Regions from separate parts of the Bacillus haimaensis genome, predicted to be linked through region 3. Evidence: a T-box and tRNA genes for the amino acid it is inferred to sense, from the RefSeq annotation. Region 3 holds a T-box; the other regions hold tRNA genes.
The links. The T-box of region 3 lies ahead of ABN702_RS03500 (valine--tRNA ligase). A T-box ahead of a tRNA ligase gene usually reads a tRNA of that ligase, here a tRNA-Val.
Positions count from the first base shown of each region.

Region 1: it has a tRNA-Val gene. The T-box ahead of ABN702_RS03500 (valine--tRNA ligase) is inferred to sense a tRNA for this amino acid. The anticodon was not compared.
Region 2: it has a tRNA-Val gene. The T-box ahead of ABN702_RS03500 (valine--tRNA ligase) is inferred to sense a tRNA for this amino acid. The anticodon was not compared.
Region 4: it has a tRNA-Val gene. The T-box ahead of ABN702_RS03500 (valine--tRNA ligase) is inferred to sense a tRNA for this amino acid. The anticodon was not compared.

Region 1 covers NZ_CP158164.1:3,694,770-3,700,339, forward strand. Annotated here, with positions in the region: rRNA gene ABN702_RS18725 (16S ribosomal RNA) at 102-1,651, opposite strand; tRNA gene ABN702_RS18730 (tRNA-Gly) at 1,775-1,848, opposite strand; tRNA gene ABN702_RS18735 (tRNA-Pro) at 1,860-1,933, opposite strand; tRNA gene ABN702_RS18740 (tRNA-Arg) at 1,948-2,024, opposite strand; tRNA gene ABN702_RS18745 (tRNA-Leu) at 2,125-2,207, opposite strand; tRNA gene ABN702_RS18750 (tRNA-Leu) at 2,229-2,312, opposite strand; tRNA gene ABN702_RS18755 (tRNA-Gln) at 2,338-2,412, opposite strand; tRNA gene ABN702_RS18760 (tRNA-Val) at 2,450-2,525, opposite strand; tRNA gene ABN702_RS18765 (tRNA-Glu) at 2,575-2,646, opposite strand; tRNA gene ABN702_RS18770 (tRNA-Ser) at 2,657-2,747, opposite strand; tRNA gene ABN702_RS18775 (tRNA-Asn) at 2,753-2,827, opposite strand; partial or broken gene ABN702_RS18780 (SprT family protein) at 3,029-3,501, opposite strand; gene cmpA (cortex morphogenetic protein CmpA) at 3,595-3,705, shown strand; gene ABN702_RS18790 (Tex family protein) at 3,756-5,570, opposite strand, start outside.
Region 2 covers NZ_CP158164.1:2,924,912-2,930,481, forward strand. Annotated here, with positions in the region: gene queG (tRNA epoxyqueuosine(34) reductase QueG) at 1-1,028, opposite strand, end outside; gene ABN702_RS14840 (B3/4 domain-containing protein) at 1,151-1,849, shown strand; tRNA gene ABN702_RS14845 (tRNA-Gly) at 1,969-2,042, opposite strand; tRNA gene ABN702_RS14850 (tRNA-Leu) at 2,077-2,157, opposite strand; tRNA gene ABN702_RS14855 (tRNA-Leu) at 2,182-2,270, opposite strand; tRNA gene ABN702_RS14860 (tRNA-Cys) at 2,304-2,377, opposite strand; tRNA gene ABN702_RS14865 (tRNA-Gly) at 2,389-2,463, opposite strand; tRNA gene ABN702_RS14870 (tRNA-Gln) at 2,468-2,542, opposite strand; tRNA gene ABN702_RS14875 (tRNA-His) at 2,613-2,688, opposite strand; tRNA gene ABN702_RS14880 (tRNA-Trp) at 2,707-2,780, opposite strand; tRNA gene ABN702_RS14885 (tRNA-Tyr) at 2,812-2,895, opposite strand; tRNA gene ABN702_RS14890 (tRNA-Thr) at 2,903-2,978, opposite strand; tRNA gene ABN702_RS14895 (tRNA-Phe) at 3,002-3,077, opposite strand; tRNA gene ABN702_RS14900 (tRNA-Asp) at 3,085-3,160, opposite strand; tRNA gene ABN702_RS14905 (tRNA-Met) at 3,165-3,241, opposite strand; tRNA gene ABN702_RS14910 (tRNA-Val) at 3,288-3,363, opposite strand; tRNA gene ABN702_RS14915 (tRNA-Glu) at 3,448-3,522, opposite strand; tRNA gene ABN702_RS14920 (tRNA-Ser) at 3,532-3,623, opposite strand; tRNA gene ABN702_RS14925 (tRNA-Asn) at 3,630-3,704, opposite strand; rRNA gene rrf (5S ribosomal RNA) at 3,714-3,830, opposite strand; rRNA gene ABN702_RS14935 (23S ribosomal RNA) at 3,943-5,570, opposite strand, start outside.
Region 3 covers NZ_CP158164.1:730,501-736,070, reverse strand. Annotated here, with positions in the region: gene ABN702_RS03505 (bifunctional folylpolyglutamate synthase/dihydrofolate synthase) at 1-287, opposite strand, end outside; gene ABN702_RS03500 (valine--tRNA ligase) at 364-3,006, opposite strand; T-box leader at 3,315-3,551, opposite strand; gene ABN702_RS03495 (hypothetical protein) at 3,739-3,927, shown strand; partial or broken gene ABN702_RS03490 (protoglobin family protein) at 4,076-4,609, shown strand; gene ABN702_RS03485 (methyl-accepting chemotaxis protein) at 4,688-5,377, shown strand; gene ysxE (spore coat protein YsxE) at 5,394-5,570, opposite strand, start outside.
Region 4 covers NZ_CP158164.1:443,228-448,797, reverse strand. Annotated here, with positions in the region: tRNA gene ABN702_RS02160 (tRNA-Glu) at 196-267, opposite strand; tRNA gene ABN702_RS02155 (tRNA-Ser) at 285-375, opposite strand; tRNA gene ABN702_RS02150 (tRNA-Asn) at 381-455, opposite strand; tRNA gene ABN702_RS02145 (tRNA-Ile) at 466-542, opposite strand; tRNA gene ABN702_RS02140 (tRNA-Gly) at 546-619, opposite strand; tRNA gene ABN702_RS02135 (tRNA-His) at 631-703, opposite strand; tRNA gene ABN702_RS02130 (tRNA-Thr) at 728-803, opposite strand; tRNA gene ABN702_RS02125 (tRNA-Phe) at 825-900, opposite strand; tRNA gene ABN702_RS02120 (tRNA-Asp) at 917-992, opposite strand; tRNA gene ABN702_RS02115 (tRNA-Met) at 996-1,072, opposite strand; tRNA gene ABN702_RS02110 (tRNA-Ser) at 1,118-1,210, opposite strand; tRNA gene ABN702_RS02105 (tRNA-Ile) at 1,226-1,302, opposite strand; tRNA gene ABN702_RS02100 (tRNA-Met) at 1,309-1,385, opposite strand; tRNA gene ABN702_RS02095 (tRNA-Ala) at 1,414-1,486, opposite strand; tRNA gene ABN702_RS02090 (tRNA-Pro) at 1,501-1,577, opposite strand; tRNA gene ABN702_RS02085 (tRNA-Arg) at 1,582-1,658, opposite strand; tRNA gene ABN702_RS02080 (tRNA-Leu) at 1,693-1,781, opposite strand; tRNA gene ABN702_RS02075 (tRNA-Gly) at 1,790-1,864, opposite strand; tRNA gene ABN702_RS02070 (tRNA-Leu) at 1,880-1,960, opposite strand; tRNA gene ABN702_RS02065 (tRNA-Lys) at 1,969-2,044, opposite strand; tRNA gene ABN702_RS02060 (tRNA-Thr) at 2,064-2,139, opposite strand; tRNA gene ABN702_RS02055 (tRNA-Val) at 2,205-2,280, opposite strand; rRNA gene rrf (5S ribosomal RNA) at 2,292-2,408, opposite strand; rRNA gene ABN702_RS02045 (23S ribosomal RNA) at 2,521-5,453, opposite strand.

The DNA.
Region 1 (5,570 bases), 1.6 Mb from region 3:
GGAATCCAACTTCTTGAATTCACTTGCAGACGCAAGCGCATATTTTTTTGAGAGAATGCTCTCTCAAAACTAAACAAAACAAACAGCGTCATATTCCTTAGAAAGGAGGTGATCCAGCCGCACCTTCCGATACGGCTACCTTGTTACGACTTCACCCCAATCATCTGTCCCACCTTAGGCGGCTGGCTCCAAAAGGTTACCCCACCGACTTCGGGTGTTACAAACTCTCGTGGTGTGACGGGCGGTGTGTACAAGGCCCGGGAACGTATTCACCGCGGCATGCTGATCCGCGATTACTAGCGATTCCGGCTTCATGCAGGCGAGTTGCAGCCTGCAATCCGAACTGAGAACGGTTTTATGGGATTGGCTCGACCTCGCGGTTTTGCTGCCCTTTGTACCGTCCATTGTAGCACGTGTGTAGCCCAGGTCATAAGGGGCATGATGATTTGACGTCATCCCCACCTTCCTCCGGTTTGTCACCGGCAGTCACCTTAGAGTGCCCAACCTAATGCTGGCAACTAAGATCAAGGGTTGCGCTCGTTGCGGGACTTAACCCAACATCTCACGACACGAGCTGACGACAACCATGCACCACCTGTCACTCTGTCCCCCGAAGGGGAAAGCCCTATCTCTAGGGTTGTCAGAGGATGTCAAGACCTGGTAAGGTTCTTCGCGTTGCTTCGAATTAAACCACATGCTCCACCGCTTGTGCGGGCCCCCGTCAATTCCTTTGAGTTTCAGTCTTGCGACCGTACTCCCCAGGCGGAGTGCTTAATGCGTTAGCTGCAGCACTAAAGGGCGGAAACCCTCTAACACTTAGCACTCATCGTTTACGGCGTGGACTACCAGGGTATCTAATCCTGTTTGCTCCCCACGCTTTCGCGCCTCAGTGTCAGTTACAGACCAGAAAGTCGCCTTCGCCACTGGTGTTCCTCCAAATCTCTACGCATTTCACCGCTACACTTGGAATTCCACTTTCCTCTTCTGCACTCAAGTTCCCCAGTTTCCAATGACCCTCCACGGTTGAGCCGTGGGCTTTCACATCAGACTTAAGAAACCACCTGCGCGCGCTTTACGCCCAATAATTCCGGATAACGCTTGCCACCTACGTATTACCGCGGCTGCTGGCACGTAGTTAGCCGTGGCTTTCTGGTTAGGTACCGTCAAGGTGCGAGCAGTTACTCTCGCACTTGTTCTTCCCTAACAACAGAGCTTTACGACCCGAAGGCCTTCATCACTCACGCGGCGTTGCTCCATCAGACTTTCGTCCATTGTGGAAGATTCCCTACTGCTGCCTCCCGTAGGAGTCTGGGCCGTGTCTCAGTCCCAGTGTGGCCGATCACCCTCTCAGGTCGGCTACGCATCGTCGCCTTGGTGAGCCGTTACCTCACCAACTAGCTAATGCGCCGCGGGCCCATCCTTAAGTGATAGCCGAAACCATCTTTCAATAAGGAACCAGGAGGTTCCTTATATTATCCGGTATTAGCTCCGGTTTCCCGAAGTTATCCCAGTCTCAAGGGCAGGTTGCCCACGTGTTACTCACCCGTCCGCCGCTGACTTACAAAAGCAAGCTTTTGTAAGTCCGCTCGACTTGCATGTATTAGGCACGCCGCCAGCGTTCATCCTGAGCCAGGATCAAACTCTCCAATAAAGAGTTTGAGCTTATGCTCAAATGTTGACTAGCTTATGTTTCTTTTTCGTTCTTTGTTAATCTCTATAAGATTAACGTGGACGCTGTTGTTTTGTTTAGTTTTCAAAGATCATTAAATCATTTTGGAGCGGGTGATGGGAATCGAACCCACGACATCAGCTTGGAAGGCTGAGGTTTTACCATTAAACTACACCCGCTAAAAACAAAATCGGGAAGACAGGATTCGAACCTGCGACCCCTTGGTCCCAAACCAAGTGCTCTACCAAGCTGAGCTACTCCCCGTTTAATTTATATGTTGGCGCGCCCGAGAGGACTCGAACCCCTAACCTTTTGATCCGTAGTCAAACGCTCTATCCAATTGAGCTACGGGCGCTAAATTTAGTTGTAATTTTCGTTAGCCGCTCAATGGCGACTTAACTATCATACCAAGTGCAGCATTCAATGTCAACACTTTTTTCGAAAAGTTATTTCGATGCGGCCGAGAAGAGTCGAACTTCCACGGGGTTGCCCCCACTAGGCCCTCAACCTAGCGCGTCTGCCATTCCGCCACGACCGCATATATAAGGCTGAAAAAATATGGTGCGGGTGAAGGGACTCGAACCCCCACGTCAATGACACTAGATCCTAAGTCTAGCGCGTCTGCCAATTCCGCCACACCCGCAAGGTGTTAGTACAAAAAATAAAGATGGCTGGGCTAGCTGGATTCGAACCAACGCATGTCGCAGTCAAAGTGCGATGCCTTACCGCTTGGCTATAGCCCATCGAATAGATGTTTATTTAAAAAGGAATAAGTTCCTCTGGTGGAGGATGACGGGATCGAACCGCCGACCCCCTGCTTGTAAGGCAGGTGCTCTCCCAGCTGAGCTAATCCTCCAGGATAGAAATGGGAAGCAAAACATGCAGTTTTGCATCCCACTTAGTAGTGACCCGTACGGGATTCGAACCCGTGTTACCGCCGTGAAAGGGCGGTGTCTTAACCGCTTGACCAACGGGCCTGAAATATTATGGCGGAGAAGGAGGGATTTGAACCCTCGCGCCGCTTACACGACCTACACCCTTAGCAGGGGCGCCTCTTCAGCCACTTGAGTACTTCCCCGAATATGGCTCCACCAGTAGGATTCGAACCTACGACCCTTCGGTTAACAGCCGAATGCTCTACCGCTGAGCTATGGTGGAACGGTACATGAAATAGTTTTACGAACGTTGCACCCTACGGTACAAAAACCATTAACAAATCGCTATTCTTTCAAATAGGCGACTTCCTTTATTTTAATAAGCTTGTCTTAAAATGTCAAGCCTTTTTAAAACAGAAAAAGATATATGATTATAACATTTTGTACGCTTCGTAAAATAGCGACTTTAATAAAATAGCACAGGTTAATCCTTTCTGTCAATACGGTCTGTGACTTCTTTTAACCTTCCTCTGCATTTCCCGCAACGGTACTTCACTATATTAACTCTTCTTACCCGTTTATATACTTGCTGGCATTGTACACATTCATAATAGCGATAGTTTTTCGGTTTATTGGATGGGGCTTCTATCGGTGTACAGAAGCGAGGCGCCCCTACCTTTTTCAGGAGAATCCTGAAGTCCTGGTCTCGGTGCTTATACCCCATCCCTCTTTGATGAAGGTGATAGTGGCAAAGTTCATGCTTGATGATACCGATCAACTCATCCATTCCTAGGGCATCGTAGTATCGTTTATTTATTTCGATATCGCCTGAAGATGTCAGGTACCTTCCCCGGTCGTCTTAAGACGCGGGTTGAAAGAAGCTCTATGGATAAATGGGAGGTTGAAGTATTTTAAGGAGGTTTCTTCAATCAGGGTTTGCAGATGTTTGTCATCCATGTGTATCTTCCTTTCCTTTGAACCAACACAAGTATACTGCATAAACTACTTATACATAAAGGAAAAGTATTTAAATTTAAGGAGGTAAGCCTTATGCCCTCTTGGTTTAAAAAACAGATGCAACGCGCCTACTTGGAAAAAGACAGATATCAGATTAAGATGCTGAATCAATGTTGGTTTTTTTATCATAAAAAGAACGGATAGAAAAAGAAATGCCGCTCCTGGGATAAGGGGCGGCATTTCTTTTTCATTATTTAGACCTCCTGCTTTTCAGGGGCAAGCATGGTGAGGGAGACTCTTCCCTTGTTCACCTCAACACCGTCCACCCAGACTGTTACGATATCTCCTACTGAGACGACATCGAGCGGATGCTTAACAAAGCGGTTGCTGAGTTTTGAGATGTGGACAAGTCCATCCTGTTTGACTCCGATATCAACGAAAGCGCCGAAGTCCACGACGTTACGGACGGTTCCTTCGAGTTCCATCCCTTTTTTCAGATCTTCAAGCTGCAGGACATCCTTCTTCAATAGAGGTGTCGGCATATTATCTCGCGGATCACGCTCCGGGCGGATCAGGGACTCTATAATGTCCTGTAGCGTAATGTCACCGATGCTCAAGTCTGCTGATAACATTTGGACATCAACATTCTTCAAAGCTAGCTGCAGCTTCTCGGTCCCGATTTCCTTTTCAGAAACTCCTAATTGCTTTAAGAGCTTTTTTACATCCGGATAGGTTTCGGGGTGGATATCTGTTCTATCTAACGGCTGCTTACCGTCGATGATACGCAGGAAGCCGATACACTGTTCATAGGTTTTGGCTCCAAGTCTTGGAATCCCTTTCAATTCTGAACGACTGCTGAACTTCCCTTGCTCATCCCTCTTTTTGATAATGTTGTTGGCCACCGTTTTCGATAATCCTGCCACATACTGCAAAAGGGAGGATGATGCGGTGTTAACATTTACGCCTACTTGGTTTACTACTGTTTCGACCACGAAGTTTAGGGATTCAGCCAATCGTTTTTGGGCAACGTCATGCTGGTACTGCCCGACACCCACTGATTTCGGATCGATTTTCACCAGTTCCGCTAATGGGTCCTGTAGACGGCGGGCAATGGAAACAGCACTTCTTTCTTCTACTTGAAGGTCAGGGAACTCCTCCCGTGCAAGATCAGAGGCAGAGTAGACGCTTGCACCGGCCTCATTTACGATCAGGTAGGATATGCTTTTTCCTGATTGCTGGATAACTTCTGCAATCAATTGTTCCGTTTCCCTTGAAGCGGTCCCGTTCCCTATCGCAACCACCTCGATGTTATAGGTCTGCAGGACATCCAATAGTTTCTGAATTGCCTCTTTCCGTTTATTGACTGGGGCATGAGGATAGATAACTCCAATAGTAAGAACCTTTCCAGTTTCATCCACTGCGGCAAGTTTACACCCGGTACGATAGGCGGGATCTACACCAAGCACAACTCTGCCCTTCAAAGGTGGCTGGAGCAAAAGATTCCGCAGGTTTTCTGAGAAGATATGTATTGCCTGCTCTTCCGCCTTTTCGGTCAGTTCTTTTCTCAGTTCCCGTTCTATGGCAGGTTCGATCAAGCGCTTATAGCTGTCCTCGACTGCCTCTTTTATTAATGATGCGACGAGAGAATGTTCTCTTTTAATCACCTGTTTGTTTAAATAAGAAAGAACTCTTTCTGCAGGCGCCTTAACGGAGACGCGTAGGACATCCTCTTTTTCCCCACGGTTTACAGCAAGTACTCTGTGTGGCAGTACTTTATTAATCGGTTCTTCATATTCGTAATACATCGCAAAGACTTGTTTTTCATCTTTCTCTTCAGACTTGACTACCGACACGATTCGGCCCTGCCTAAAGGTCAGGTCACGGATGTATTGGCGATAAACCGCTTCATCCGAGACCATTTCCGCAATGATATCCTTTGCACCTTCCAACACTTCCTCCACAGTGGATACTTCTTTTTCCCCAGACAGGAACTCCTGTGCCTTTTCCTCGAGTGATGGTGCAGAGGGAAAGCTCATTAGCCATAATGCATATGGTTCCAAGCCCTTTTC
Region 2 (5,570 bases), 2.2 Mb from region 3:
ATTTTTCCGACTGCCCAAGCAGCAGTACCACGTATAACAGGCCTAGTATCATTCTTCATCAATTCCAATAGATCAGGAACAGCCGTCTTGTCCTTATAATGTGCCAGCGCCAAAATGGCATTACGCTGGATAGGCTTCTTCCCTCTCCACGAGCCTGAAACCCTTTCAAACCTTTCCTTGAATTCCCTATTTGATATTGTGAGAAGAGGCTTCAACGTTGGCTTCACAATTTCTGGATCCGGCTCCATTTCAGGATGCAAATGAAAGTCCATCCCCTTGTTTTCAGGACATACCGTCTGACAGGTATCACAGCCATAAAGTCGGTTACCGATCTTCGTCCGATACTCCTCTGCCAGGAACCCTTTCGTCTGTGTCAAAAACGCAATGCATTTATTCGAATCGAGCTGTCCACCTTGAACAAGCGCTCCTGTCGGACATACCTCCACACATTTATTGCATGTACCGCAATTATCCTCCAAAGGCTTATCCGGTTCAAAGGCAATGGTCGTAATCATTTCCCCTAGATACACATAAGACCCAAACTCGGGAGTAATGATTGCACAGTTCTTACCGCTCCAGCCGATGCCTGCACGTTCTGCTACAGCACGGTCACTAAGCTCACCTGTATCAACCATTGATTTCATAGATGCATCAGGCTGTTTCTCCCTTATGAATGCCTCCAACTGCTGGAGCTTGTCCCTCAAAATATGATGATAGTCCATTCCCCAGGAAGCACGGCAGAAAATCCCTCTCCGATCCTCCCGTGTACTCCGTGGAGCATCCTTCAGCTTCGACGGATAGGCCAATGCGATGGCAATGATTGATTTAGCTCTTGGAAGCAGCAATTCAGGATTCGTCCTCTTCTCAATATCAGACTCCTCAAAGCCAGACTGAAACCCGTTTTCCTGCTGCACTCGCAACCTCTCTTTCAACCCGGTAAAAACACCTGCACTAGCAAATCCGATTTTATCGATACCTATCTCTTTGCTAAAAGCAATTATCTCGTCCTTCAACTTCCGGTTGGCTATATTCAAAATAAACACCTCCTCTATAAAAACTGCTTAAAGCCTTTCTATCATTCATCATTTCTATATCCTAAACGAAATATGATACACTTACCATATTGAAAACAATGGAAGGGATGAAAAGTATGCAAGTAACGCTGGAATCTATAGTCAAAAAACTTATCCCCAATGCAAAATTCGGTATCATATTCTATGAAGATATCACAATTGGCAGCTCCCCTCAAATGCTGAAAGGAAGGATCCGCCTTTTTCAGGAATCCTTGAACATAGACCTGCTTGAGAAAGAAATGAAAGACATACCAGGAATCATGGAATGGCGGTCTGTCTTCAAACAAACCGGCACAGACCCTTCCAGATATCGCCCTTCGGTTGAAGCCCTTTATCGCCGTATTAAAAAAGGACAGTTCCTGGAGCCTTTCAACTCTGCTGTAGACCTGAATAACTTCTTCTCCCTAAAATACGAAATCCCCCTAGGTATCTATGATTCCACAAAGATTAACGGGGACATCTCCATTACAATTGGAGAGGCAGAAAGCACCTACGAAGGACTCAATGGTCGGGAAATCAGCCTCAAGAACATGGTACATGCAAAAGACGCCACAAGCTCCTTCGGCAGTCCCTTTGTAGACAGCCAAAGAACCGCCATCACAGAAACCACCACTTCAGCAGTACAGATCATATACCTTAAGCCCTCCATGGACACAGAAGAATGCAAAAAAATGCTAGACGCCATTCTAAAAATGTTCACCCAAGTCCATGGCGGCACGGGACGCGTAGTCATGTTGGGGACAGGTTCCTTGTCCCACATAAACAACAGCATATAAATTGAGAGCCTCTTCATTTAACAAGAAGGGGCCTTTTGCATTCGCTGCCTTTTATGTATAAACTAAAAAACGCAATGCATCGTTTTCAAGAAACGAGACACTGCGTTATATACTATGTATGGAGCGGGTGATGGGAATCGAACCCACGACATCAGCTTGGAAGGCTGAGGTTTTACCATTAAACTACACCCGCATAGACAGGTTCGAGAACTTGTCTATACTTTAAGTACCGGTGGCCGGGGTCGAACCGGCACTCCAGAGGAACACGATTTTGAGTCGTGCGCGTCTGCCAATTCCGCCACACCGGCATAACAATAAAACAACTATTCAAATGGTGCCGAGGACCGGAATCGAACCGGTACGGTAGTCACCTACCGCAGGATTTTAAGTCCTGTGCGTCTGCCAGTTCCGCCACCCCGGCTTATATCTATATAAGCCTTCGTTTTTTGAATAGTGGAGGTGGCAACCGGATTTGAACCGGTGATAAAGGTTTTGCAGACCTTGGCCTTACCACTTGGCTATGCCACCTGAATGTTATATGGAGCGGAAGACGGGATTCGAACCCGCGACCCCCACCTTGGCAAGGTGGTGTTCTACCACTGAACTACTTCCGCAAAATGGCTGGGCTAGCTGGATTCGAACCAACGCATGTCGCAGTCAAAGTGCGATGCCTTACCGCTTGGCTATAGCCCAATAATATTGCTATTAATATTTATGCTATTTGTATTGATCTATATGAGTAAATCAATCATTTAAAAAATAATGGGGCGACTGATGGGAATCGAACCCACGAATGCCTGAACCACAATCAGGTGCGTTAACCACTTCGCCACAACCGCCACAATATTAATAAAAATTGGCAGGGGCAGTAGGAATCGAACCCACACCGGAGGTTTTGGAGACCTCTGTTCTACCGTTAAACTATGCCCCTATAGATGAATATGTTACTCTTTTTTAGAAAATGGTGGAGGGGGGCAGATTCGAACTGCCGAACCCGAAGGAGCGGATTTACAGTCCGCCGCGTTTAGCCACTTCGCTACCCCTCCATATATGTGGTGCCGGCGATAGGAGTCGAACCCACGACCTACTGATTACAAGTCAGTTGCTCTACCAACTGAGCTACACCGGCAAATGAAAACTTTTCAAGGAAAATGGTGGCTCGGGACGGAATCGAACCGCCGACACATGGATTTTCAGTCCATTGCTCTACCAACTGAGCTACCGAGCCTTAAAAATGGCGGTCCCGACCGGGATCGAACCGGCGATCTCCTGCGTGACAGGCAGGCATGTTAACCGCTACACCACGGGACCATTTTGGTTGCGGGGACAGGATTTGAACCTGCGACCTTCGGGTTATGAGCCCGACGAGCTACCAGACTGCTCCACCCCGCGATAATATTAATTAAGTTATGACTTATAGTATTCTATAAAAACTTAATGGTGGAGGATGACGGGATCGAACCGCCGACCCTCTGCTTGTAAGGCAGATGCTCTCCCAGCTGAGCTAATCCTCCAATGTAATAAAAGTTATTTTCAAAAGGAATATTTTTTTCGCTAGCGCGATTTGGTTAGTTATTTTCGCTAGCGCGAAAAAACTTTGGTGACCCGTACGGGATTCGAACCCGTGTTACCGCCGTGAAAGGGCGGTGTCTTAACCGCTTGACCAACGGGCCAATAAATAATGGCGGAGAGCAAGGGATTTGAACCCTTGAGACGGCGTTGACCGTCTACACGATTTCCAATCGTGCTCCTTCGGCCACTCGGACAGCTCTCCATAATATGGCTCCACCAGTAGGATTCGAACCTACGACCCTTCGGTTAACAGCCGAATGCTCTACCGCTGAGCTATGGTGGATCAATATCAGCCTGGCAACGTCCTACTCTCACAGGGGGACAGCCCCCAACTACCATCGGCGCTGAAGAGCTTAACTTCCGTGTTCGGTATGGGAACGGGTGTGGCCTCTTCGCCATCATTACCAGACAAATATTATTATAATATATCTTTGAAGAAAATCAAGCATTTTTTTGCTATATTCCTTCAAAACTAGATAACGTTTTTCTTATCAAGATTCACAAGTGTCGTTCATTGTTTTTTGGTTAAGTCCTCGATCGATTAGTATTCGTCAGCTCCACATGTCGCCATGCTTCCACCTCGAACCTATCTACCTGATCATCTTTCAGGGATCTTACTTACCGAAGTAAAAGGAAATCTCATCTTGAGGGGGGCTTCATGCTTAGATGCTTTCAGCACTTATCCCGTCCGCACGTAGCTACCCAGCTATGCCTTTGGCAAGACAACTGGTACACCAGCGGTGCGTCCATCCCGGTCCTCTCGTACTAAGGACAGCTCCTCTCAAATTTCCTGCGCCCACGACGGATAGGGACCGAACTGTCTCACGACGTTCTGAACCCAGCTCGCGTACCGCTTTAATGGGCGAACAGCCCAACCCTTGGGACCGACTACAGCCCCAGGATGCGATGAGCCGACATCGAGGTGCCAAACCTCCCCGTCGATGTGGACTCTTGGGGGAGATAAGCCTGTTATCCCCGGGGTAGCTTTTATCCGTTGAGCGATGGCCCTTCCATGCGGAACCACCGGATCACTAAGCCCGACTTTCGTCCCTGCTCGACTTGTAGGTCTCGCAGTCAAGCTCCCTTGTGCCTTTACACTCTGCGAATGATTTCCAACCATTCTGAGGGAACCTTTGGGCGCCTCCGTTACTCTTTAGGAGGCGACCGCCCCAGTCAAACTGCCCACCTGACACTGTCTCCCAGCCCGATAAGGGCTGCGGGTTAGAATTTCAATACAGCCAGGGTAGTATCCCACCGACGCCTCCACCGAAGCTAGCGCTCCGGCTTCTCAGGCTCCTACCTATCCTGTACAAGCTGTACCAAAATTCAATATCAGGCTACAGTAAAGCTCCACGGGGTCTTTCCGTCCTGTCGCGGGTAACCTGCATCTTCACAGGTACTATAATTTCACCGAGTCTCTGGTTGAGACAGTGCCCAGATCGTTACGCCTTTCGTGCGGGTCGGAACTTACCCGACAAGGAATTTCGCTACCTTAGGACCGTTATAGTTACGGCCGCCGTTTACTGGGGCTTCGGTTCAAAGCTTCGCTTGCGCTAACCTCTCCCCTTAACCTTCCAGCACCGGGCAGGCGTCAGCCCCTATACTTCGCCTTACGGCTTCGCAGAGACCTGTGTTTTTGCTAAACAGTCGCCTGGGCCTATTCACTGCGGCTCTCTCGGGCTTTAACACCCTAACAGAGCACCCCTTCTCCCGAAGTTACGGGGTCATTTTGCCGAGTTCCTTAACCAGAGTTCTCTCGCTCACCTTAGGATTCTCTCCTCGCCTACCTGTGTCGGTTTGCGGTACGGGCACCATACTCCTCGCTAGAGGCTTTTCTTGGCAGTGTGAAATCAGGAACTTCGGTACTATATTTCCCTCGCTGTCACAGCTCAGCCTTATAGGAGAAGCGGATTTGCCTACTTCTCAGCCTTGCTGCTTAGACGCACATATCCAACAGTGCGCTTACCCTATCCTTCTGCGTCCCCCCATTGCTCAAACGGAGTGGAGGTGGTACAGGAATATCAACCTGTTATCCATCGCCTACGCCTTTCGGCCTCGGCTTAGGTCCCGACTAACCCTGAGCGGACGAGCCTTCCTCAGGAAACCTTAGGCATTCGGTGGAAGGGATTCTCACCCTTCTTTCGCTACT
Region 3 (5,570 bases):
TCTTCGTTTGCAAATGGTATCCCATCGACACTGATTCTTTCATTAAATTGTTCGATATAAGGAGAGGTGAAAGTACCCACCCTGTAGCCTGCCTCTTGAAGAATATGACGAATATAGGTGACCGTGGAGCCTTTGCCATTTGTACCTGCAACGTGTATCGTTTTAAATTTCCGTTCAGGATGACCGAGCTTTTCCATCATCCATTCCATTCTTTTTATGCCGGGCTTGATTCCAAAGCGCAATCGCGAATGGACCCAATCTAACGCTTCTTCATATGTATGGATCATCATAACGTTCCTTTCTGGCGGTTTATTTCTAAAGGAAAGACGAACCCGATACGGATTCGCCTTCACTTTTACATTCTTAGCCCTTCAGTTCATCAATGCGAGCCTGAACAGCCTCTCGTTTTTCCACATAATCCTTTTCTTTCGCTTTCTCCTCTTCAATCACGCTCTCTGGAGCCTTCGCGATAAAGCCTTGGTTGGAAAGCTTCTTCTGTACACGTTCCACTTCTTTATCAAGCTTCGCAAGCTCTTTTTGGAGACGGGCGATTTCTTCTTCGATGTTGATGAGGCCCTGTAACGGAAGAATTAGTTCTGCTCCTGTCACAACTGCTGTCATTGCTTTTTCGTCCAAGGAAACGTTTGTACCGATTGTCAGTTCACTTGGGTTACAGAAGCGCTCCAAGTAGGAACGGTTCTGTTCCAGCTTGCCTGCAATTTCTTCCGTTTTCGCTTTAACAAGCAATTTAACCTGCTTGCTCATCGGCGTGTTCACTTCGGCACGAACGTTACGAACGCTTCGTATGATATCAACAAGAAGGCGCATATCCGCTGCTGCTTCTTTGTCTGTCAAGTCCGTGCGAACCTCCGGCCATTTTGCAACCGTGATGGATTCACCCTCGTGAGGAAGCTGCTGCCAGATCTCCTCTGTGATGAATGGCATGAATGGATGTAACAGGCGCATCGTGTTATCCAACACGTAAGCCAAGATAGAACGAGTTGTCTTCTTCGCCGCTTCGTCTTCGCCATATAGCGGAAGCTTCGCCATTTCGATATACCAGTCACAGAAGTCATCCCAGATGAAGTTATAAAGGGCACGGCCCACTTCACCGAATTCATATTTATCTGCAAGCTTTGTTACGGTTTCAATCGTTTCGTTCAAGCGGGTAAGAATCCATTGGTCCGCCACTGATTTTTCACCGCTCAGGTCGATATCTTCAAACTTCATATCTCCCATGTTCATCAAGGCAAAGCGGGACGCGTTCCAGATCTTATTGGCAAAGTTCCAAGTGGACTCCACTTTTTCAAAGCTGAAGCGAAGGTCCTGACCTGGCGAGCTTCCTGTAGATAGGAAGTAGCGGAGGGAATCCGCTCCGTACTTTTCGATAACATCCATTGGATCGACACCATTGCCAAGGGATTTACTCATCTTGCGGCCCTGCTCGTCACGAACAAGTCCGTGGATCAGAACATCTTTAAATGGACGTTCGCCGGTAAACTCCAATCCTTGGAAAATCATTCGGGATACCCAGAAGAAGATGATGTCATAGCCTGTCACCAATACATCTGTCGGGTAGAAACGTTGATAGTCCGGTGATTCCGTTTCCGGCCAGCCCATTGTGGAGAAAGGCCATAGTGCGGAACTGAACCATGTATCCAATACGTCCTTATCCTGTTCCCAATTTTCGATGTCTGCCGGTGGCTCGTGGTCTACATGCACTTCGCCAGTTTCTTTATGATACCAGGCAGGAATACGGTGGCCCCACCATAGTTGACGGGAAATGCACCAGTCACGGATATTCTCCATCCAGCGCAGGTATGTGTTTTCAAAACGGTTCGGTACAAAGTTTACTTTGTCCTCCTGATTTTGAAGATCGATCGCTTTATCAGCAAGCGGCTGCATTTTAACGAACCATTGAGTGGATAGGTACGGCTCGACTACCGCTCCGCTTCTCTCACTATGTCCAACGGAGTGCATATGTTCTTCAATTTTGAAAAGAATGCCTTCCTCCTGCAGGTCTTTTACAAGCTGCTTACGGCACTCGAAGCGGTCCATGCGTGAGTATTTTCCAGCCTTGTCATTCATACTGCCATCTTCGTTCATTACTAGGATGCGCTCCAAGTTATGGCGGTTCCCGATCTCAAAGTCGTTCGGATCATGGGCTGGAGTGATCTTTACCGCACCACTACCGAATTCCATGTCTACGTAGTCGTCTGCAACGATTGGAATCTCACGGCCTGTTATCGGCAATGTTACGTTTTTGCCAATCAGGTGCTTGTAGCGCTCGTCTTCCGGGTGAACCGCTACTGCAGTATCTCCAAGCATCGTTTCAGGACGGGTTGTCGCAATTTCAATATGTCCGGACCCATCAGTCAGAGGATATCTCATATGATAGAATGCGCCCTGAACATCTTGATGAATAACCTCGATATCGGATAATGCCGTTTTCGTTGCAGGATCCCAGTTGATGATATATTCACCGCGGTAGATCAAGCCCTTTTTGTATAGCGTTACGAATACTTCACGAACTGCTTTTGATAAGCCTTCGTCCAATGTGAAGCGCTCACGGCTATAGTCAAGCCCAAGACCCAGTTTGGACCATTGCTGGCGAATGTGGTCGGCATATTCTTCTTTCCATTTCCATGTTTCTTCCACGAACTTTTCACGGCCCAGGTCATAACGGGAGATGCCTTGGCTGCGGAGCTTTTCCTCCACCTTTGCCTGTGTTGCGATACCGGCGTGGTCCATACCAGGCAGCCACAGTACGTCAAAGCCCTGCATGCGCTTCATGCGCGTCACGATATCCTGAAGTGTCGTGTCCCATGCATGCCCAAGGTGCAGTCTACCTGTAACGTTTGGCGGTGGGATAACTACCGTATAAGGTGTTTTCTCCTGGTCATTGGTCGCTTCAAAGAAACGGCCATCCAGCCAATATTGATAACGGTTTTTTTCAATTGTTTGCGGATCGTATTTAGTCGGAAGATTAACTTCTTTCATTTCCATCCTTGTTCCTCCTCATCATTTATAGAAAAATAAAGCCCTGTTAAACGCCGCTGTTGACTTCCTCACTAGGCGCAGCGACCCAAGGGGCGGTGCTTGAGCCTCCTCAGGCTTCGCCTTGCGGGGTCTCAAGCCTACCGCTATCTCCCGCAGGACAAGGAAGACTTCGGCAGCGATTCATCGCACGAAGAAAATGCTCGCATTTTCGAGGAGTCTTCGCCTATTGCTCCAATCAACAGCTAGTATTCAAAAAAACAACACTTTTGTTTATTTAACAAAGCCAAAAAAATAAAAAACTCCCCTCATCCAAATAAAAGGACGAAAGGAGTTAAGTTTCGCGGTACCACCTTTTTTTACAAGAAATAGATAGACTATCCCCTGTACACTCAAAGCTTGCTAACGGCTCTGCACCGGTTTCAACTACTGATATTTCATTGAAACTACTCGAGGGCGACCTTCCAGACTGACCTTCCTAAGAAACCTTTCAGCAATTGGTTTCTCTCTCTAAAGGAGTCGAGTTCCGTACTCTTCCCTGTCACTGTATTTCTTATAATTTTATTGTCCTTCTATGTTACAAAATAATGCATCTAATAGTCAATAAGCTTCTCCAACTTTTTATTAAGATATTCACAAAAGAAAATAATTGTGCGAAATTGGGCACTAATTTTCGCCATATATCATAAGTTGAATATATAGTGAACTTTGGTCAGCTTCATCTATAGAGGAGGTACATCCATGCGAAAGTATAACCCCTATTCCCTGCCGCCATGGTTAAGACAGGTTCGAGCTGTCTGTGCACAATTCATTATTCCCATCTGCATTTTCCAAGGTATACGGACCATTTTTCTCCCAACCACTTTTGATGTGTTAATTCTGGCGATTTGCATTGTCATAGCCATATGTTTTCACCTGGAATGGATCTAAAAAACAAAGCGAGACGTTGGACCTTGTTTCCAATCGTCTCTTTTTTCTGATTTCAGCATATTTTTTGTAGCATATTTCCCTAAGAACCGCCATAATTATACATAAAGATAAGAATTTTTTACCATTTTTCTATTCGAAGGAGAAAAACATGCTATCATTTTTGCAAAAACAGAAAACGCCACCCTATTCGGCAAACATGCAATTTCCCTCCAGCCAGTCAGTAGTGCGCCTAACTGACGAGGACCTTTCCAGCCGCCTTTATTATATGGGCTTTACCAAAGAACATCTTCAAGCACTAAAGGATGCGAAGCCTGCAGTCTTTACTATACTTGATGACGTACTTCTCAAGGTGCTTGAGCATTTATATAAGCAGCCGCCATTGAAACGCGTTGCATCCAACAACTCCAGTAAAGAAAGATTGGAAGCTGTATTCCGTCACTATTTTCAAAGCCTTTTAAGTGGAGAGCTTGATGAGGAATTTTTCAAAATGAGAAAGAGAATTGGGCAAACCCATAACGGTGTCCACCTTCCTGTGACCTGGTTCTTGGCAACTTATTCAGCGATCCAGACACTTCTGCTTCCAAAAGTGGTCGAGTGGTTCCAGGACTCTCCTGAAAAACTGGTGACCATAATAACCGCTCTTACACATATTACGAACCTTGATTCCCAGCTTGTCGTAGAGGAATATATCCATGTCAGGATCGACTTGCTCGAGCAGGCGAATGAGGCCAATCGTGCACTCCAAACTGAGCTGACAAAAATGAGCGAAGAAGTGGCAAGTACAGTGAGCGACACAGAGGAGACGATTCAGACGGTCACGTTAAAAGCCGAAACCGTTCTTAAGGAAACGGATCTGACCCAAAGAAGCAGCAAGAACCTGCTGAACCTGACCCATGAAAATGAAAAACAGATGGAAAGAATGGTTGGTAATTTCGGTGAGGTCATGCGAGAGGTTACCCAATCCCTAGAAGAATTGCATATCTTGAAAAACGTGTCTGAAGAAATTATCACCATGACCCAGGGAATAGACAATATCGCTGATCAAACCAATCTTCTTGCTTTGAATGCATCGATCGAAGCGGCTCGTGCCGGGGAGGAAGGAAGAGGATTTGCCGTAGTGGCAAGCGAGGTTCGAAAGCTTGCGGAAAGCTCCAAGGACTTGAGCAGCAAGATCAAGGTGCTCATCGACAAGAGTGACCAGCAGATCTCGAATGTGACCACCCTCATGGACTCCATGCACAAAGTTACCGGGCAGTCCCAGCAGAACATCCAGCAGGTTAAGGGCGGACTAATTACAGTCAAGATGGAAATGGACAACTATGTGGACCGCTTCAACAAAAATAAAGAGGATCTTGATAGCATCGTAACGGCATTCAAAGAGATTAATGCTACCACTACCAATCTCTCCGTCCTGACTGGTTCTCTTCTGAAAAAAGCGATTGATAAATAAAAGAAGGCCCCACCTTTTATCCGGTGTGGGCCTCTTGATTTTTTTTCTGCTCTTCGATCTGATTGATCCTTCCTGCTACATACTCAATATTTTTTGCCATCCAATAGCTGCCTTGCAGTTTTTTGACAAGCTCCCTTTCTGATACTGGTTTTCTTTGCTGGATGCTCGGTTGCTGAAAATGTTGGATCGTTTG
Region 4 (5,570 bases), 290 kb from region 3:
ATAAGGAGCAGCTAGTTTAGGAGGAATTTGATTGGACTGATATCGTTTATAATGAGAAAATCCGGGGATCAAAAAATAATATAAGATCAAATTATCATATTTTTTATTACGACGTAAAGAGAAGAAAGGCTTATTCAAACAAATTCGCAAAATAAAAAAAGCCATGATATTTATAAAAATACCACAACTTTTTGATGACCCGTACGGGATTCGAACCCGTGTTACCGCCGTGAAAGGGCGGTGTCTTAACCGCTTGACCAACGGGCCGCATGATTGAATTTTGATGGCGGAGAAGGAGGGATTTGAACCCTCGCGCCGCTTACACGACCTACACCCTTAGCAGGGGCGCCTCTTCAGCCACTTGAGTACTTCCCCGAATATGGCTCCACCAGTAGGATTCGAACCTACGACCCTTCGGTTAACAGCCGAATGCTCTACCGCTGAGCTATGGTGGAATAAATCATATGGTGGGCCTAAGTGGACTCGAACCACCGACCTCACGCTTATCAGGCGTGCGCTCTAACCAGCTGAGCTATAGGCCCATATGGAGCGGGTGATGGGAATCGAACCCACGACATCAGCTTGGAAGGCTGAGGTTTTACCATTAAACTACACCCGCAAAAAAAAAAGGGCGACTGATGGGAATCGAACCCACGAATGCCTGAACCACAATCAGGTGCGTTAACCACTTCGCCACAACCGCCATAATACTATTTTTTTGTAGAACTGGTGCCGGCGATAGGAGTCGAACCCACGACCTACTGATTACAAGTCAGTTGCTCTACCAACTGAGCTACACCGGCTAATGTTCATTAATATAAAAATGGTGGCTCGGGACGGAATCGAACCGCCGACACATGGATTTTCAGTCCATTGCTCTACCAACTGAGCTACCGAGCCACTATTAAGTTAAAAATGGCGGTCCCGACCGGGATCGAACCGGCGATCTCCTGCGTGACAGGCAGGCATGTTAACCGCTACACCACGGGACCATTTGGTTGCGGGGACAGGATTTGAACCTGCGACCTTCGGGTTATGAGCCCGACGAGCTACCGGACTGCTCCACCCCGCGACAATGTAAATACATATAAAATTCTCATCATTCTTATATATATAATGGAGGAGGAAGGGGGATTCGAACCCCCGCGGGTTTTGACGCCCCTGTCGGTTTTCAAGACCGATCCCTTCAGCCGGACTTGGGTATTCCTCCGAATATAAGAATTTCTGGTGGACCTTGTAGGACTCGAACCTACGACCGGACGGTTATGAGCCGTCTGCTCTAACCAGCTGAGCTAAAGGTCCTTTTTTTGGTAGCGGCGGAGGGAGTCGAACCCACGACCTCACGGGTATGAACCGTACGCTCTAGCCAGCTGAGCTACACCGCCAAAAAAGTGAAGTTTATATTTCTATAAGTGGAGCCTAGCGGGATCGAACCGCTGACCTCCTGCGTGCAAAGCAGGCGCTCTCCCAGCTGAGCTAAGGCCCCAAATGAAATCTTAATGGTCGGGAAGACAGGATTCGAACCTGCGACCCCTTGGTCCCAAACCAAGTGCTCTACCAAGCTGAGCTACTCCCCGTAAATGGCGCGCCCGAGAGGACTCGAACCCCTAACCTTTTGATCCGTAGTCAAACGCTCTATCCAATTGAGCTACGGGCGCTTATGAAAGTTATTTTGCTTCTGCGAAGAAAATCTGGTGCCGAGGACCGGAATCGAACCGGTACGGTAGTCACCTACCGCAGGATTTTAAGTCCTGTGCGTCTGCCAGTTCCGCCACCCCGGCAAGTCTGTTGGAGCGGAAGACGGGATTCGAACCCGCGACCCCCACCTTGGCAAGGTGGTGTTCTACCACTGAACTACTTCCGCGTTATAAAATTACAATGCGGGTGAAGGGACTCGAACCCCCACGTCAAAGACACTAGATCCTAAGTCTAGCGCGTCTGCCAATTCCGCCACACCCGCAAGATAAATGGTGTGCCATGAAGGACTCGAACCTTCGACCCTCTGATTAAAAGTCAGATGCTCTACCGACTGAGCTAATGGCACGTAAAATATTTAAGAAAAGTGGTGCCGGCGATAGGAGTCGAACCCACGACCTACTGATTACAAGTCAGTTGCTCTACCAACTGAGCTACACCGGCATGAAATGATGATTATTTTCACTGCGTGAAAAATGGTTGATTATTTTCACTACGTGAAAAAATCTTGGTGGAGGATGACGGGATCGAACCGCCGACCCTCTGCTTGTAAGGCAGATGCTCTCCCAGCTGAGCTAATCCTCCGAATATATATAGCCTGGCAACGTCCTACTCTCACAGGGGGACAGCCCCCAACTACCATTGGCGCTGAAGAGCTTAACTTCCGTGTTCGGTATGGGAACGGGTGTGACCTCTTCGCTATCGCCACCAGACTATTAATATTATATAAACTTTTGAAAGAAAATCAAGCATTATTTGCTATATTCCTTCAAAACTAGATAACGTTTTTCTTATCAAGATTCACAAGTGCCGTTCATTGTTTTTTGGGTTAAGTCCTCGATCGATTAGTATTCGTCAGCTCCACATGTCGCCATGCTTCCACCTCGAACCTATCTACCTGATCATCTTTCAGGGATCTTACTTACCGAAGTAAAAGGAAATCTCATCTTGAGGGGGGCTTCATGCTTAGATGCTTTCAGCACTTATCCCGTCCGCACGTAGCTACCCAGCTATGCCTTTGGCAAGACAACTGGTACACCAGCGGTGCGTCCATCCCGGTCCTCTCGTACTAAGGACAGCTCCTCTCAAATTTCCTGCGCCCACGACGGATAGGGACCGAACTGTCTCACGACGTTCTGAACCCAGCTCGCGTACCGCTTTAATGGGCGAACAGCCCAACCCTTGGGACCGACTACAGCCCCAGGATGCGATGAGCCGACATCGAGGTGCCAAACCTCCCCGTCGATGTGGACTCTTGGGGGAGATAAGCCTGTTATCCCCGGGGTAGCTTTTATCCGTTGAGCGATGGCCCTTCCATGCGGAACCACCGGATCACTAAGCCCGACTTTCGTCCCTGCTCGACTTGTAGGTCTCGCAGTCAAGCTCCCTTGTGCCTTTACACTCTGCGAATGATTTCCAACCATTCTGAGGGAACCTTTGGGCGCCTCCGTTACTCTTTAGGAGGCGACCGCCCCAGTCAAACTGCCCACCTGACACTGTCTCCCAGCCCGATAAGGGCTGCGGGTTAGAATTTCAATACAGCCAGGGTAGTATCCCACCGACGCCTCCACCGAAGCTAGCGCTCCGGCTTCTCAGGCTCCTACCTATCCTGTACAAGCTGTACCAAAATTCAATATCAGGCTACAGTAAAGCTCCACGGGGTCTTTCCGTCCTGTCGCGGGTAACCTGCATCTTCACAGGTACTATAATTTCACCGAGTCTCTGGTTGAGACAGTGCCCAGATCGTTACGCCTTTCGTGCGGGTCGGAACTTACCCGACAAGGAATTTCGCTACCTTAGGACCGTTATAGTTACGGCCGCCGTTTACTGGGGCTTCGGTTCAAAGCTTCGCTTGCGCTAACCTCTCCCCTTAACCTTCCAGCACCGGGCAGGCGTCAGCCCCTATACTTCGCCTTACGGCTTCGCAGAGACCTGTGTTTTTGCTAAACAGTCGCCTGGGCCTATTCACTGCGGCTCTCTCGGGCTTTAACACCCTAACAGAGCACCCCTTCTCCCGAAGTTACGGGGTCATTTTGCCGAGTTCCTTAACCAGAGTTCTCTCGCTCACCTTAGGATTCTCTCCTCGCCTACCTGTGTCGGTTTGCGGTACGGGCACCATACTCCTCGCTAGAGGCTTTTCTTGGCAGTGTGAAATCAGGAACTTCGGTACTATATTTCCCTCGCTGTCACAGCTCAGCCTTATAGGAGAAGCGGATTTGCCTACTTCTCAGCCTTGCTGCTTAGACGCACATATCCAACAGTGCGCTTACCCTATCCTTCTGCGTCCCCCCATTGCTCAAACGGAGTGGAGGTGGTACAGGAATATCAACCTGTTATCCATCGCCTACGCCTTTCGGCCTCGGCTTAGGTCCCGACTAACCCTGAGCGGACGAGCCTTCCTCAGGAAACCTTAGGCATTCGGTGGAAGGGATTCTCACCCTTCTTTCGCTACTCATACCGGCATTCTCACTTCTAAGCGCTCCACCAGTCCTTCCGGTCTAGCTTCAACGCCCTTAGAACGCTCTCCTACCACTGTTCGTAAGAACAGTCCGCAGCTTCGGTGATACGTTTAGCCCCGGTACATTTTCGGCGCAGAGTCACTCGACCAGTGAGCTATTACGCACTCTTTAAATGGTGGCTGCTTCTAAGCCAACATCCTGGTTGTCTAAGCAACTCCACATCCTTTTCCACTTAACGTATACTTTGGGACCTTAGCTGGCGGTCTGGGCTGTTTCCCTCTTGACTACGGATCTTATCACTCGCAGTCTGACTCCCATAGATAAGTCTTTGGCATTCGGAGTTTGACTGAATTCGGTAATCCGATGAGGACCCCTAGTCCAATCAGTGCTCTACCTCCAAGACTCTAACATATGAGGCTAGCCCTAAAGCTATTTCGGAGAGAACCAGCTATCTCCAGGTTCGATTGGCATTTCACCCCTACCCACACCTCATCCGCTCACTTTTCAACGTGAGTCGGTTCGGGCCTCCATTCAGTGTTACCTGAACTTCACCCTGGACATGGGTAGATCACCTGGTTTCGGGTCTACGACCACGTACTCATTCGCCCTATTCAGACTCGCTTTCGCTACGGCTCCGTCTCATCGACTTAACCTTGCACGGGATCGTAACTCGCCGGTTCATTCTACAAAAGGCACGCTATCACCCATTAACGGGCTCTAACTACTTGTAGGCACACGGTTTCAGGATCTATTTCACTCCCCTTCCGGGGTGCTTTTCACCTTTCCCTCACGGTACTGGTTCGCTATCGGTCACTAGGGAGTATTTAGCCTTGGGAGATGGTCCTCCCTGCTTCCGACGGGATTTCTCGTGTCCCGCCGTACTCAGGATCCACTCAGGAGGGAACGAAGTTTCAACTACAGGGTTTTTACCTTCTATGACGGACCTTTCCAGATCGCTTCATTTACCCCGTTCCTTTGTAACTCCATGTTGAGTGTCCTACAACCCCAAGAGGCAAGCCTCTTGGTTTGGGCTAATTCCGTTTCGCTCGCCGCTACTCAGGAAATCGCGTTTGCTTTCTCTTCCTCCGGGTACTAAGATGTTTCAGTTCCCCGGGTCTGCCTTCAGTACCCTATGTATTCAGGTAAAGATACTGCTCCATTACGAGCAGTGGGTTTCCCCATTCGGAAATCTCCGGATCAAAGCTTACTTACAGCTCCCCGAAGCATATCGGTGTTAGTCCCGTCCTTCATCGGCTCCTAGTGCCAAGGCATCCACCGTGCGCCCTTAATAACTTAACCGTTGACAAACTAATTGTCATGTTTTTTCGATATCAGCGATGATATCTTAAAAGAAAATTACTAAGATGAACGATACTTGTGAATGTATCTTGATATTACTTAACGTTATCTAGTTTT